DNA from 2 places in the Streptococcus sp. KHUD_012 genome. Region 1 is predicted to be linked to the other one. Evidence: predicted binding sites of a transcription regulator. Region 1 holds the regulator's gene; the other holds the start of a gene.
What was found. The regulator Rex, encoded in region 1, represses fermentation and respiration genes when NADH is low (regulators of the CRP and FNR family bind a similar motif). The targets are predictions, from matches to a motif close to TTGTGAANTANTTCACAA.
Positions count from the first base shown of each region.

Region 2: the regulator Rex is predicted to act here: its motif matches at 2,404-2,421, upstream of adhE (bifunctional acetaldehyde-CoA/alcohol dehydrogenase).

Region 1 covers NZ_CP159355.1:1,334,773-1,340,703, forward strand. The annotation lists gene ABVF55_RS06350 (ribose-phosphate diphosphokinase) at 1-367, shown strand, start outside; gene ABVF55_RS06355 (cysteine desulfurase family protein) at 377-1,489, shown strand; gene ABVF55_RS06360 (DUF1831 domain-containing protein) at 1,499-1,846, shown strand; gene ABVF55_RS06365 (DUF4649 family protein) at 1,848-2,063, shown strand; gene ABVF55_RS06370 (redox-sensing transcriptional repressor Rex) at 2,194-2,841, shown strand; gene radC (RadC family protein) at 3,044-3,727, opposite strand; gene ABVF55_RS06380 (hypothetical protein) at 3,782-4,060, opposite strand; gene ABVF55_RS06385 (class A sortase) at 4,240-4,983, opposite strand; gene gyrA (DNA gyrase subunit A) at 4,997-5,931, opposite strand, start outside.
Region 2 covers NZ_CP159355.1:153,701-159,631, forward strand. The annotation lists gene adhE (bifunctional acetaldehyde-CoA/alcohol dehydrogenase) at 1-2,309, opposite strand, end outside; gene ABVF55_RS00935 (acyltransferase family protein) at 2,711-4,513, opposite strand; gene ABVF55_RS00940 (hypothetical protein) at 4,503-4,907, opposite strand; gene ABVF55_RS00945 (low molecular weight protein-tyrosine-phosphatase) at 4,936-5,361, opposite strand; gene ABVF55_RS00950 (nucleotidyltransferase family protein) at 5,535-5,931, opposite strand, start outside.

The sequences.
Region 1 (5,931 bases):
CGAGCAAGATGATGCGAACCGTGATTATGGCTATATTATCGGGGATGTCAAAGATAAGAAAGCGATCTTGATTGACGATATCCTCAATACTGGTAAGACATTCTCAGAAGCTGCGAAAATCGTCGAACGCGAAGGTGCTACTGAAATTTATGCTGTATCAAGCCATGGTTTATTTGTAAAAGGTGCTGTTGAATTATTAGACCAAGCTCCGATCAAAGAAATCTTAGTAACTGATTCTGTCGCTCCAAACGGACCAACTCCAAAAAATATTAACTATCTGACAGCTAGCGAACTGATCGCTGAAGCTATTGTTCGCATTCAAGAAAGAAAACCTGTTAGTCCTCTATTTGCCTACCACAAGAAATAAGGTCTTAATGTGATATATTTTGATAATGCCGCAACAACTCCCCTTCTACCTGAAGTCATTGATAAAATGTCTGAAACTATGAAGACCACATTTGGAAATCCATCGAGCCTTCATGCTCATGGACGGATGGCTAGTAAACTTCTCCGAGAATCTCGCGAGCAAATTGCTCAGTCTCTCCATACTCTTCCAAATCGTATTTTCTTCACTTCAGGTGGATCAGAAAGTAATAATACCGTTATAAAAGGCTACTGCTTGAAACACCAAGCAGATGGCAAACACATCATTACGACCGCTTTGGAACACCATGCGGTTCTTGAACCCATCGAATATCTTGTAGAACGTTTCGGATTTGAAGTTACGATCGTCCAACCAAGAGATGGACGCATTAAGGCTAGTGATATCAAGGCGGCTCTTAGACCGGATACCATTCTTGTCTCTACCATGTTTGCCAATAACGAGACAGGCGATCTTCTTCCGATTAAAGAAATCGGAGAACTCTTAAAAGATCATCCAGCTGCCTTTCACGTTGATGCTGTCCAAGCAATCGGAAAGGTCCCTGTCTATCCTGAAGAGTTGGGAATTGATTTTCTCAGTGCTTCTGCCCACAAATTCCATGGACCAAAGGGCGTCGGTTTCCTTTATGCAACCTCCCCAGATTTTGATAATCTTTTACATGGTGGGGATCAGGAAAGTAAGATGAGAGCCAGTACGGAAAATCTCATTTCTATTGTCGGGATGGCAACCGCGCTTCAGCAAGCTACACTTCATCAAGAAGAAAATTTCAACCAGGTTCAAAAACTTGGCCAAGAACTAGTTAATGGTTTAACAGACTACGACTACTACGTAAATGCGAATGACGATCATCTCCCATTTGTTTGGAATCTTGGCTTCCCAGGCGTCCAAAATGATGTATTATTGATGCGACTCGATCTTGCTGGAATTTCTGTCTCTACAGGTTCTGCTTGTACCGCTGGTACAGTTCAACCTAGCCATGTCCTAAAGGCACTCTATGGGAAAGATAGCTCACGCCTAAAAGAATCCCTTAGAATTAGTTTTTCAGAACTCAATACCGTAGAGGAAGTTCAAGACTTCCTCGCAACACTAAAAGAAATTTTATCATAGGAGAACAATATGGCTTTTGAAACAAGTGTTTCATTGAAAGACTGCAAATATACCTATAGTCTACACCCAAATGTAAAAAAATATACCTTACGTGACAATACATTTGCTGTTACAAAAGTTGGAAATTACGAATTAAATCGTTTGCTTGAAGCTGTTCCAAATAGCGGTGAAGGCTTCTTGCTTAAAATTATCTTCAACAAAGACCTCACAGGTTTTAAAATCAATATTACAGACAAATCTGGGCTTCGTCTGGTTAATATCTTTAAAAATCCAGAAAATGACATTATCCAACAAAAATTTTATTTCCTAATGGATAGTCTTGTCGAAAGAGAAATTTTTAACAAAACAGAGGTCTAATATGGTAACCCTAACTTATATCGATGCTTATCAAGTAGAACGAACTACTACTTATACTGACCTTGCGGCTTGTATCCTTGCTTTTTCAGGCTGTGTAACCTTGCCTGACTCTTACTCAATTGTTTCCATTGAATATAAGGGACAAAAGCTTCCCTATACAGGTCGAGTCGATGGGCTCTATGCTTATCTGAAAAAGGTAGAACAAGCTGAAAACTAAGCTGATGCTGATGGAACTCTTCCATCGCCATCAGCTTTTTCTTTAGACAAAAATATTTTTGAAAAAGCGTTCTAGATAGTTGATTTTTTCACAATCTTCCTATACAATAAGAGGGAAAGGTTGTGATATTGTGAAACATGATAAAAATACTCCAATTCCACGCGCAACAGCAAAACGCTTATCGCTCTACTACCGCATTTTTAAACGCTTTAACTCTGAAAAAATAGAGCGCGCCAATTCCAAGCAAATTGCTGATGCAATTGGGATTGACTCTGCTACTGTTCGACGAGATTTCTCATATTTTGGTGAATTAGGAAGACGTGGATTTGGTTATGACGTAAAAAAACTGATGAACTTCTTTGCCGATCTCTTAAATGACAATGCCATTACCAATGTCGCTATTGTGGGGATCGGAAATATGGGAAGTGCGCTCCTCAACTATCGCTTCCATGAACGCAATAAGATGAAAATTGTCATGGCTTTTGATGTAGATGATCATGAACTGATTAATACCAAAAGTAAGGATGGGATCCCCATTTATGGGATTTCTACGATCAAAGAGAATCTCAAAAAAGAAGGCATTCAAACAGCAATTTTAACTGTCCCAAGTATTAAAGCGCAGGAAGTTGCTAGTCTTTTAGTAGATGCCGGTGTCAAAGGAATTCTAAGCTTTTCTCCGGTCCATCTGACAGTTCCTAAAGACGTTGTTGTCCAATATGTCGATCTCACTAGTGAATTGCAAACACTCCTTTATTTCATGCGTAAAAATGAAGAATAAAGACTTATACATTAACAAGAAAAGAGGCTGGGACAAAAGTCCTAGCCTCTCAATTATTTTTGGATTGTCGAGCAAGACACAGTGATTGAGTGGGCTCTACTACGCTGATTTTAACAGCTTTTACAGCCCTAGTCAACTGTGCGGAGGTGGGACGACGAAATCGAATTCTAACGAATTACCGATTTCTGTCCCACTCTCTTTTTTATACCAAATAATCGGTTTCTTCACGGTAACTATAATAGTTTTCCTCAGATACAATCAAGTGATCTAGTAGTGTTAAGCCCATCACTTCACAGGCCTCTATGACTCGATGCGTTACTTCATCATCATTTTTACTTGGAAATACGGCACCAGATGGATGATTGTGCGCCAAGATGATAGAGGTTGCCATGTGCTTCAGTGCATAATGCAGGATTTCACGTGGCTCCGCAATACTTCGATTCACGGTTCCAATAAAAATGGTCTGCTGATGAATAATTTCATTCTGTGTATTCAAATAGAGGGCAACCAGGTGCTCCTGCTTTTTATGGCCAATTTCCTGTTGAATTTTATGGGCCAATTTCTGACTACTCATGATTTGTTCGGAACTCATTAGTTCATCTTTATGAATCCTTCGTCCAAACTCAATAACAGCCTGAAGTTCGATGGCCTTCACTCGCCCAATGCCAGAGATTTCCTGTAGCTCCTCTAGGGTTAATTGCCCTAACTCCTTTAAACTATTTACCGAGCTCAAAAGACCTTGTGCAATCTCATAAACGCTTTTTTGCTTGTTACCTGTCCGTAAGAGAATGGATAACAATTCCTGATGACTTAGCTTATCCACCCCTTCAGAAACTAAGCGCTCCCTAGGAAGCAAAGATGGTTCAATAAATGATATGTCGTACATAATTTCCTCCTCACTTATTAATTCGTAATAAATTGAGAAAATAACGACCTTTCATTATTTACTGGCGATTTCTTGCTTCAAATCATCTAACACTAAGACTTCATCTTTATTAAAGCGGATCTGATAACCTGTTTGAACTTGTTCAAGCTCCTTTAAAAACTGTTGAATTTCACAGCGGATCAAGTACTCCTGACTCTGAGGAATGGCTTCTAAGGTTTGGTAGACTTGCTCTACTTCGTAGATTCCTTTCGTAATTAATCCATTTCGTGGAAAATCATTTATTAAGAGATTATAGAAATGATGCAAGAGATGATAAATTCGCTCTTTTGTCACTATTCTACCTCCTTATCATACTCTTTCTCCTCTTATTATATACCTATTTTCCCTCAATATTATGATAAATTCCTTACATTATATTACCAATCGCTTACAATTTTACAAGAATCCTTTAGTTATTTCATGCCATACTATAAAGAAAAAAGCCCCGGCATCTCTGCCTCGGGCTTTATTTCTTAAAGTTGCATTTGATTATAAGACTTGCTGAATGAATCCAGGATGTCCTTTGGAGCCTTGTCATAGTCAACAGAGGTTTCCAAGTTTCCTTTTACAATCGTACGGTAAGTCGCTGCAGCATCCTCACAGGTCACCAAGGTGATTTCATTAATACCTTCACGATCTTGAATGACATCTACACGGTCTGGAGTCACTGTCTCAACAGACGAGATGACATAAGTATAGATTTTTTCTTTGTCCGTGATGTAGATCTTCATACCAGCCTTGGCTTTCTCTAATGGTGAGAACAGCATGGCATTTGCTCCAGTAAGGCCAAATACGTGGTGACTAGCAAGAGAATAATTGCCTTGTCCCATGACTTGGTTTTCCTTCATAGTCCCTGCTCCATAGTAAAGGGCTACGTTTTCGAGTCCTTTAAAAATTGGAAGGTTCATGTTCAATTCAGGAATCGAAATCCCCCCAATTACAGGAAGTTTTTGAGCCTGCCATTGGGCATTGATCACGGCTTCCGTCGAGAGTGACTGGACATGTTTGAAATCAAAGCTCGTCTTCACTTCTTTGTTTTTATCAATAGTCTTTTTATCGACCTTGCTAACCTGGTATTGATTGGTATGCCAAACCATGATCATATTGCGGATCGGAGCATTGAAAATTAAGAGAAGCGAGAGAATAATCAAAAGTGTTGCAACGATGTTGATAAGAGTATTACGTAAACTCTTTTTCTTTTTTCTTTTGCGTGACATGCTGTCCCCTTATCTATTCGTTTTCTTCCACTACTTCTTCATCTTTTTCATCAGGTTGTACAGTTGTAAAGGTCACAATTTTCGCATCCTGATCCAGTCTCATGACTTTCACACCCTGAGTCGAACGACCCGTTTGAGAAATGTTAGCCACACCTGTCCGGATCATAACTCCGGTATCGGTAATGATCATCAGATCTTCATCCCCTTTAACGGTTAAAAGACCAGCTAACGGACCATTTTTCTCTGTAATATTGGCTGTTTTGATTCCTTTACCACCACGGCCCTTGGTTGGGTATTCGCCAGCCATTGTCCGCTTACCATACCCTTTTTCAGTAATGACCAATACTTCGTCCTGATCGGTGATAACACTTGCTCCAACAACCTTGTCTCCATCACGGAGATTCACACCACGTACACCAGTGGCAGAACGTCCCATATTGCGGACTACAGCCTCATTAAAGCGGACAGAATAACCATACTTGGTACCGATAATAACGTCAGCATTGCCATCTGTAAGGAAGACATTGATTAATTCATCCTCATCACGCAGATTCAGAGCTTTGAGACCGTTCTGACGAATATTTGAAAATTCAGCTACATTGGTCCGTTTGACTAAACCTTGTCGCGTCGTAAAGAAGAGATAAGCTTCGTCACTGCGGTCTTGCTCCACATTGATAATGGTTTGAATAGATTCACCTTCGTCCAATTTTAAGAGGTTGACGATTGGTAATCCTTTAGCTGTCCGGCCATATTCTGGAATCTCATAACCTTTCAGACGATAGACACGCCCTTTATTGGTAAAGAAGAGCAAATGATCATGGGTGCTCGTAGAGACCAGTTCACGGACAAAGTCATCATCTTTGACACCAGTTCCCTGAACACCACGTCCACCACGTTTTTGAGCCGTAAATTCCGCTTGGTCCAAACGTTTGATGTAACCTTTATTAG
Region 2 (5,931 bases), 930 kb from region 1:
GCTGGGCGTGTACCGTTGTAGCGGATAACGTATGGAAGCAAGATGGCATTGGTCCGTCCGTGGATGGTGTGGAATTGCGCACCGATCTTGTGGGCCATTGAGTGAGAAATACCGAGGAAGGCATTGGCGAAGGCCATACCTGCGATGGTTGACGCATTGTGCATCTTTTCGCGTGAATGGAAGTCCGCATTCTTGACTGAGCTTTCCAAGTTTTCAAAGACAAGTTTAATAGCTTGAAGAGCAAGACCATCTGTGAAGTCGCTAGCCATTTGTGATACGTAAGCTTCTGTCGCGTGCGTCAAGACGTCCATACCAGTGTCTGCTGCAACAGATCCTGGAACTGTCAATACCAAGGCAGGGTCTACGATGGCAACTGTTGGAGTCAATGAGTAGTCTGCGATTGGGTATTTACGGTTGTTTGCTTTATCAGAGATAACGGCAAATGGAGTTACTTCAGATCCTGTACCAGATGTTGTTGGGATCGCAATAAATTTAGTCTTCTTACCAAGCAATGGGAACTTGAAGGCACGTTTACGGATATCCATGAATTTTTGTACCAAGTCACGGAAGTCCACTTCTGGTTGTTCGTAGAAGAGCCACATAACTTTGGCCGCATCCATTGGTGATCCACCACCGAGAGCAATGATCGTATCTGGTTTGAAGGCACGCATGATCTCTGTACCACGTTCAACAGTTGTGATATCTGGATCTGGTTCAACGTCTGCAAAGATTTGGTAAACTACCTTATTGCGACGAAGGTCAAGCTGTTCGATGATACGATCAAGGAAACCAAGCTCTACCATAGCGTGGTCTGTAACGATCATGACACGTTCAACGTCACGACATTTTTGTAGGTATTCAATTGAATCACGTTCAAAGTATGTTTTTGAAGGAAGTTTCATCCATTGCATGTTATTTCTCCGGCGTCCGACTTTTTTGATATTCAAGAGGTTGATGGCACTAACGTTGTCCCCAACAGAGTTGCGTCCGTAAGAACCACATCCAAGTGTTAATGATGGCAAGAAGGCATTGTAAACATCCCCGATACCACCGAAAGTCGAAGGAGAGTTGCAGATCACACGAATAGCTTTAACTGCTTTACCAAATTCTTTGGTCAATTCTTCATCAGCAGTATGGATGGCTGCTGAGTGACCAAGACCGTTGAATTCAACCATTTGGCGAGCTTTGTTAATTCCGTCTTCACGGCTTTCAGATTTCAAAACAGCGATGACTGGTGACAATTTTTCACGAGTCAACGGTTCTTTTTCACCAACTTCTTTACATTCTGCCGCAAGGATATTGGTTCCTTCTGGTACAGTGAAGCCAGCTTGTTCAGCGATCCATGCTGCTGGTTTCCCAACGATGTCCGCATTCAATTTCGCACCCGCGCAGTTCTTGCTGTTGGCTTTTACGCCGAAGCAGAACTCTTCAAGAAGGGCTTTTTCTTTTTTGTTAACAAAGTAAGTGTGGTAAGATTTGAATTCTTCAACAAACTCATCGTAGATTTCTTTATCGATGATAACCGCTTGTTCAGACGCACAGACCATACCGTTGTCAAATGATTTAGACATGACGATATCGTGTGCTGCTTGGCGGATGTTGGCTGATTTTTCAACGTAAGCAGGCACGTTTCCGGCACCAACCCCAAGAGCTGGTTTTCCACAAGAATAAGCAGCTTTCACCATGGCGTTACCACCGGTCGCAAGGATCGTAGCAACTCCTTCATGGTTCATAAGGGCACTGGTTGCTTCCATAGAAGGTTGGGTAATCCATTGCACACAGTTCTCAGGTGCTCCAGCTGCAATTGCCGCATCGCGTACGATTCGTGCCGCATGAGCAGATGATTCTTGAGCAGATGGGTGGAAGGCAAAGACGATAGGGTTCCGTGTCTTCAAGGAAATCAAAGCTTTAAAGATTGCTGTTGAAGTTGGGTTGGTTGTAGGTGTGATTCCGCAGACAACTCCGACTGGCTCAGCAATCAGGGTCAAACCAGTGACGTCATCTTCTGAAATGACACCAACTGTTTTCGTGTGACGCATGTTATTTACTACGTGTTCACAAGCGAACAAGTTCTTCGTCGCCTTGTCTTCAAAGACTCCACGACCAGTTTCTTCATAGGCATGAAGAGCGAGCTCACCGTGAGCGTCAAGAGCCGCCACAGATGCTTTCGCCACAATGTAGTCTACTTGCTCCTGATCCAATTTGCGCATTTCTTCAAGCGCCACCAGCGCTTTTTGCACCAACTCGTCTACGTGTTTTTCAGCAGCGAGTTTCTTTTCTTCAGGTGAGAGAGTTTTTTTATCAGCCATTTGATGCTTTCCTCCAATGTTTGAAACCCTTATCCTTTTCTAGAACTTTTCCATGTTTTCTGAAATTTTCAAGAATAGTGTAAGAAATTTCGATTTGTTAATTATTTCACAATATAATTGTACTCTATTTTGAGATTTTTGTAAACACTTCCAAGCAACTTTCACAAAGATTTTTTGAAGTTTGTGAAATTTTTATCATTCTTATTGCTGTGAAAGCAATTGTCTAGCAAAATTGTGAAAAAATAATTAAAAAAATTTTTTCTTCACAAAGAGATGTTTTCAATTGATTTTTGTAAGCGTTTTCTTAATCTTACTAAAATAAGCAGCTTTTTACAAGTAAAAAGTTGCTTTTTGTTTTATTTTGTTAGGATTTGTTTTGTTTCAGTTTCAGAGAAGCATTGTTACTTCTTGACCGGACCTTTTTCGGCCTTATCAAGGGCTTCTTTGACTGTTTGAGCATAGAGTTCCCCACCATTGGTTTCCATATTGAAGTGAACAGAGTCTGTTCCCACCCAAATGTTTGGATTTTCAATTGCTACTTGGTACCAGTCCGCAATCGTGATAAAGTCGTATTTCTTAGCTAGTTCCAACTCATAAAGACGCGTTTGAACCGATTCACTGGACTGATCGTTGGCATAGCGACCATCATATGGTGTCACAAGGATCAGGCGACGGCCTTTTGGAAGTTTCTCAACATACTGATCCAGCAATTCTTTGTAGTTACTTACAGTATTGGTTCCTAGGGCAATGACCACATTTTTTAGGAGAACTTTATTGGAGATGTCAGTCTCAAAGACCTTCATTCCATTTTCCAACTGACGGCTCACCACTGCATCAATCTGGATGCCAGGGATGGCTTTAGTCAGGTAGTCCTGCGCTCGCAAGTTAACCGAATCACCGATCATGGTCACACCATTTGAGACGTTATAGTCTGTTGCAGTCGCATTGTCCACCTGCATCCGTGTGACCTGCATTTTGCTGTCTGCTTGATTGAGCCCACTCACTACCAAACTCTCATCAAAAGCTCCGACTGTTGGTGCAAAGGCAGAGATCCCGATCATCAAGAGAGCTAATGGAATCATGAGGTAAAAGATTGGCTTGGTCAAAAAGCTGAGATCCATCTTCATACCAAAGACACGAGGCTCCTTGCCTGCAATGGTTGGCTCCAAAATATAGAAGGACAGAGCCGTTAGAATCAAGGAAACGATCATCGTCACAAGGGCTGCCATCATATTTCCCAAATGTTGAGAGAAGATGATAAAGAAAGGCCAGTGGAAAAGGTAAACACCATAACTGGTATCTGCCAAGAAATTGAGGATGGCTGGTTCCTTTTTATCCGGCGTCTTCTCATGGAGAATGCGGGTCGACAGAATCATGGCACAAGCTGCGATTGTCGCTGCTAAAAAGCCAAATAGATAGGTCCACAAGCTATCAAATGGCAAGAAAAGACTGAGCACAAACAAGAAGGCAAAGCTTCCACCCAAGACCGATAAGGTCTTTTTCATGCTCCAAGACTGCACCAGCTTTGTAAAGTTCGGGCTGACATTGGCAATCCCTGTCACCGTTGCTAGACACGATCCCGCAAAGAAGGGGAAGATGTGAGTGAAGCTAGAAAAATAGATGGTGGAGAAATTAGCTGTCAGAAAGGCGCGGATGAACATGGACAAGAAGGTGAAGAGAAAGAGTCCGCTGGACGCCAGGAAGAGCATACCTCGGTATTTCCCAACCGTCTTAGCTCGCTTAGCCAAGAACCATGCCAAAAGTGCCCAGAGCACATAGTAATGCACTTCTAGGGCCAAACTCCAGGTATGAAGGAAGAGATGCGGAATGAAGTTGCTTTCGTAACTACCACCCGTTGCCATCTCAAAGAAATTGGTCACAAAACCGAAGACCGCCGCAATCTGAGTCCCAATACCAGCCACGTAGTCCCGTTGGACCATAAAGGTAAAGGGCATCACGACCAAGACCATAAAGACAAGGGGTGGTACGATCCGGTAAAAGCGCCGTTTCAAGAATGCCAGGTAGTCGATTCCTTGCTTGCGCGCAAATTCATCGATCAAGAGCGCTGTAATCAAAAATCCTGAGAAGGTGAAGAAAATATCTACCCCAATGAAGCCTCCAGGAAAGGCCTTTTGGAAGAAATGGTAAAGCAATACCAATAAGAGTCCTGTAACACGGACTAGTGAAAACCATTTAATGCGCATTTTGATAAATCCCCTGCTTGAATGTTCCTTTGTATACGACGTTGGCTTCTGTGGTTAAGGTACCTTTGCCCTCCGGCTGGCCATTAACAAACTGCCCTTCATAGGTCCAGCCATCCTTGGACTTAAACTTACCATAGCCGCTAAAAGAGCCGTTGACGAGGTTACCTGTGTAGGTATCCCCATTTTTAAAGGTGACGGTTCCCTTGCCATTCATCTTGCCACGGACCAAACTTCCGTCGTAACGGATCGCCCCCTTATCCAAGGTCAAGACACCCTGACCCGGAATGGCTGAAAAGAAAACCAGCAAAGCAGATAGAATAATCACGACTAATGCTGCTATTTCTAAATTTTTTCGCGTCAGATAGACCTTATAGGTCTCATAAAATTCTTTCATATTCTGTATTCTCTCACATATCAAACTCTTAAGAAGTTGCTAACTGATCTAACCAAGCCTTACAGCCGCTCAGGACTCTGGAATAGGTCTCCTCAAAATCACCGGTATACCACGGATCTGGCACACTTTCAGCAGCAAAAAGATGAATCTTGTGCTCTGTCCCTGCAGGAGCCATTTGCTTCAGATCTGCTACATTGTTTTCGTCCATCCCTAGAATCAAATCAAAGTTGTAAAAATCCTCTTCCTTGATCTGTAAGGACGTCTTAGCTAGATCATACGGGACCTGGTGTTGTTGAAAGATTTTCTGGGTTCCCCGATGGATGGGATTGCCATGTTCCCAGCTCGAGGTGGCCCGACTTTCAATCTCATACTGATCCGTCAAGTCCTTCATGACAAACTCCGCCATGGGGCTCCGACAAATATTTCCTAAGCAGACAAAGACGATTTTTTTCATGATTCCACCTAACTCCTTGTTCGGACTGCCCAACCTAGCTGAGCTCTTGGCTTTCCACTATGGAAAACCAGCATACTATTACTATTATAACAAAAATGTGACAGAAAGATGACAAAGGGGCTCCATCATTTTAAAGAAAAATCAGATTCCTTTTTCAAATCTGATCTGTTTCTCTATTTTGGAAAACGAACCTCTAATGGAGGCCATTTACTCTGCCAATCCTTCTTTTTCATCCGCTCTGTATAAACCGCTAAACGCTCTGGGCTGGCTAAAAAATGTGGAGTCGGCTGAACGATGAAGTCTTCGATATCCTTTGTCCCATAAGGGAGAAAGAGCTCTAGCTGACCATCTTTCCTCAAGCGAACTGCAAGTGCCGTACACTGCTCGGGGTATTTGGAAACCGCATCACAGGCACTGCGATAAGGAGCCGTCCCCGGACTATGCTGGTGCATATAGACTTGATTTTTGACTTCCCAAGCGTACTGGGGATAGGTCTTCTTTAATTCCTGCTCGATCTGGAGAGTCTCCTCATAGCTGATCGCAGGGTCATAAAAGACCAGATCCAGATCG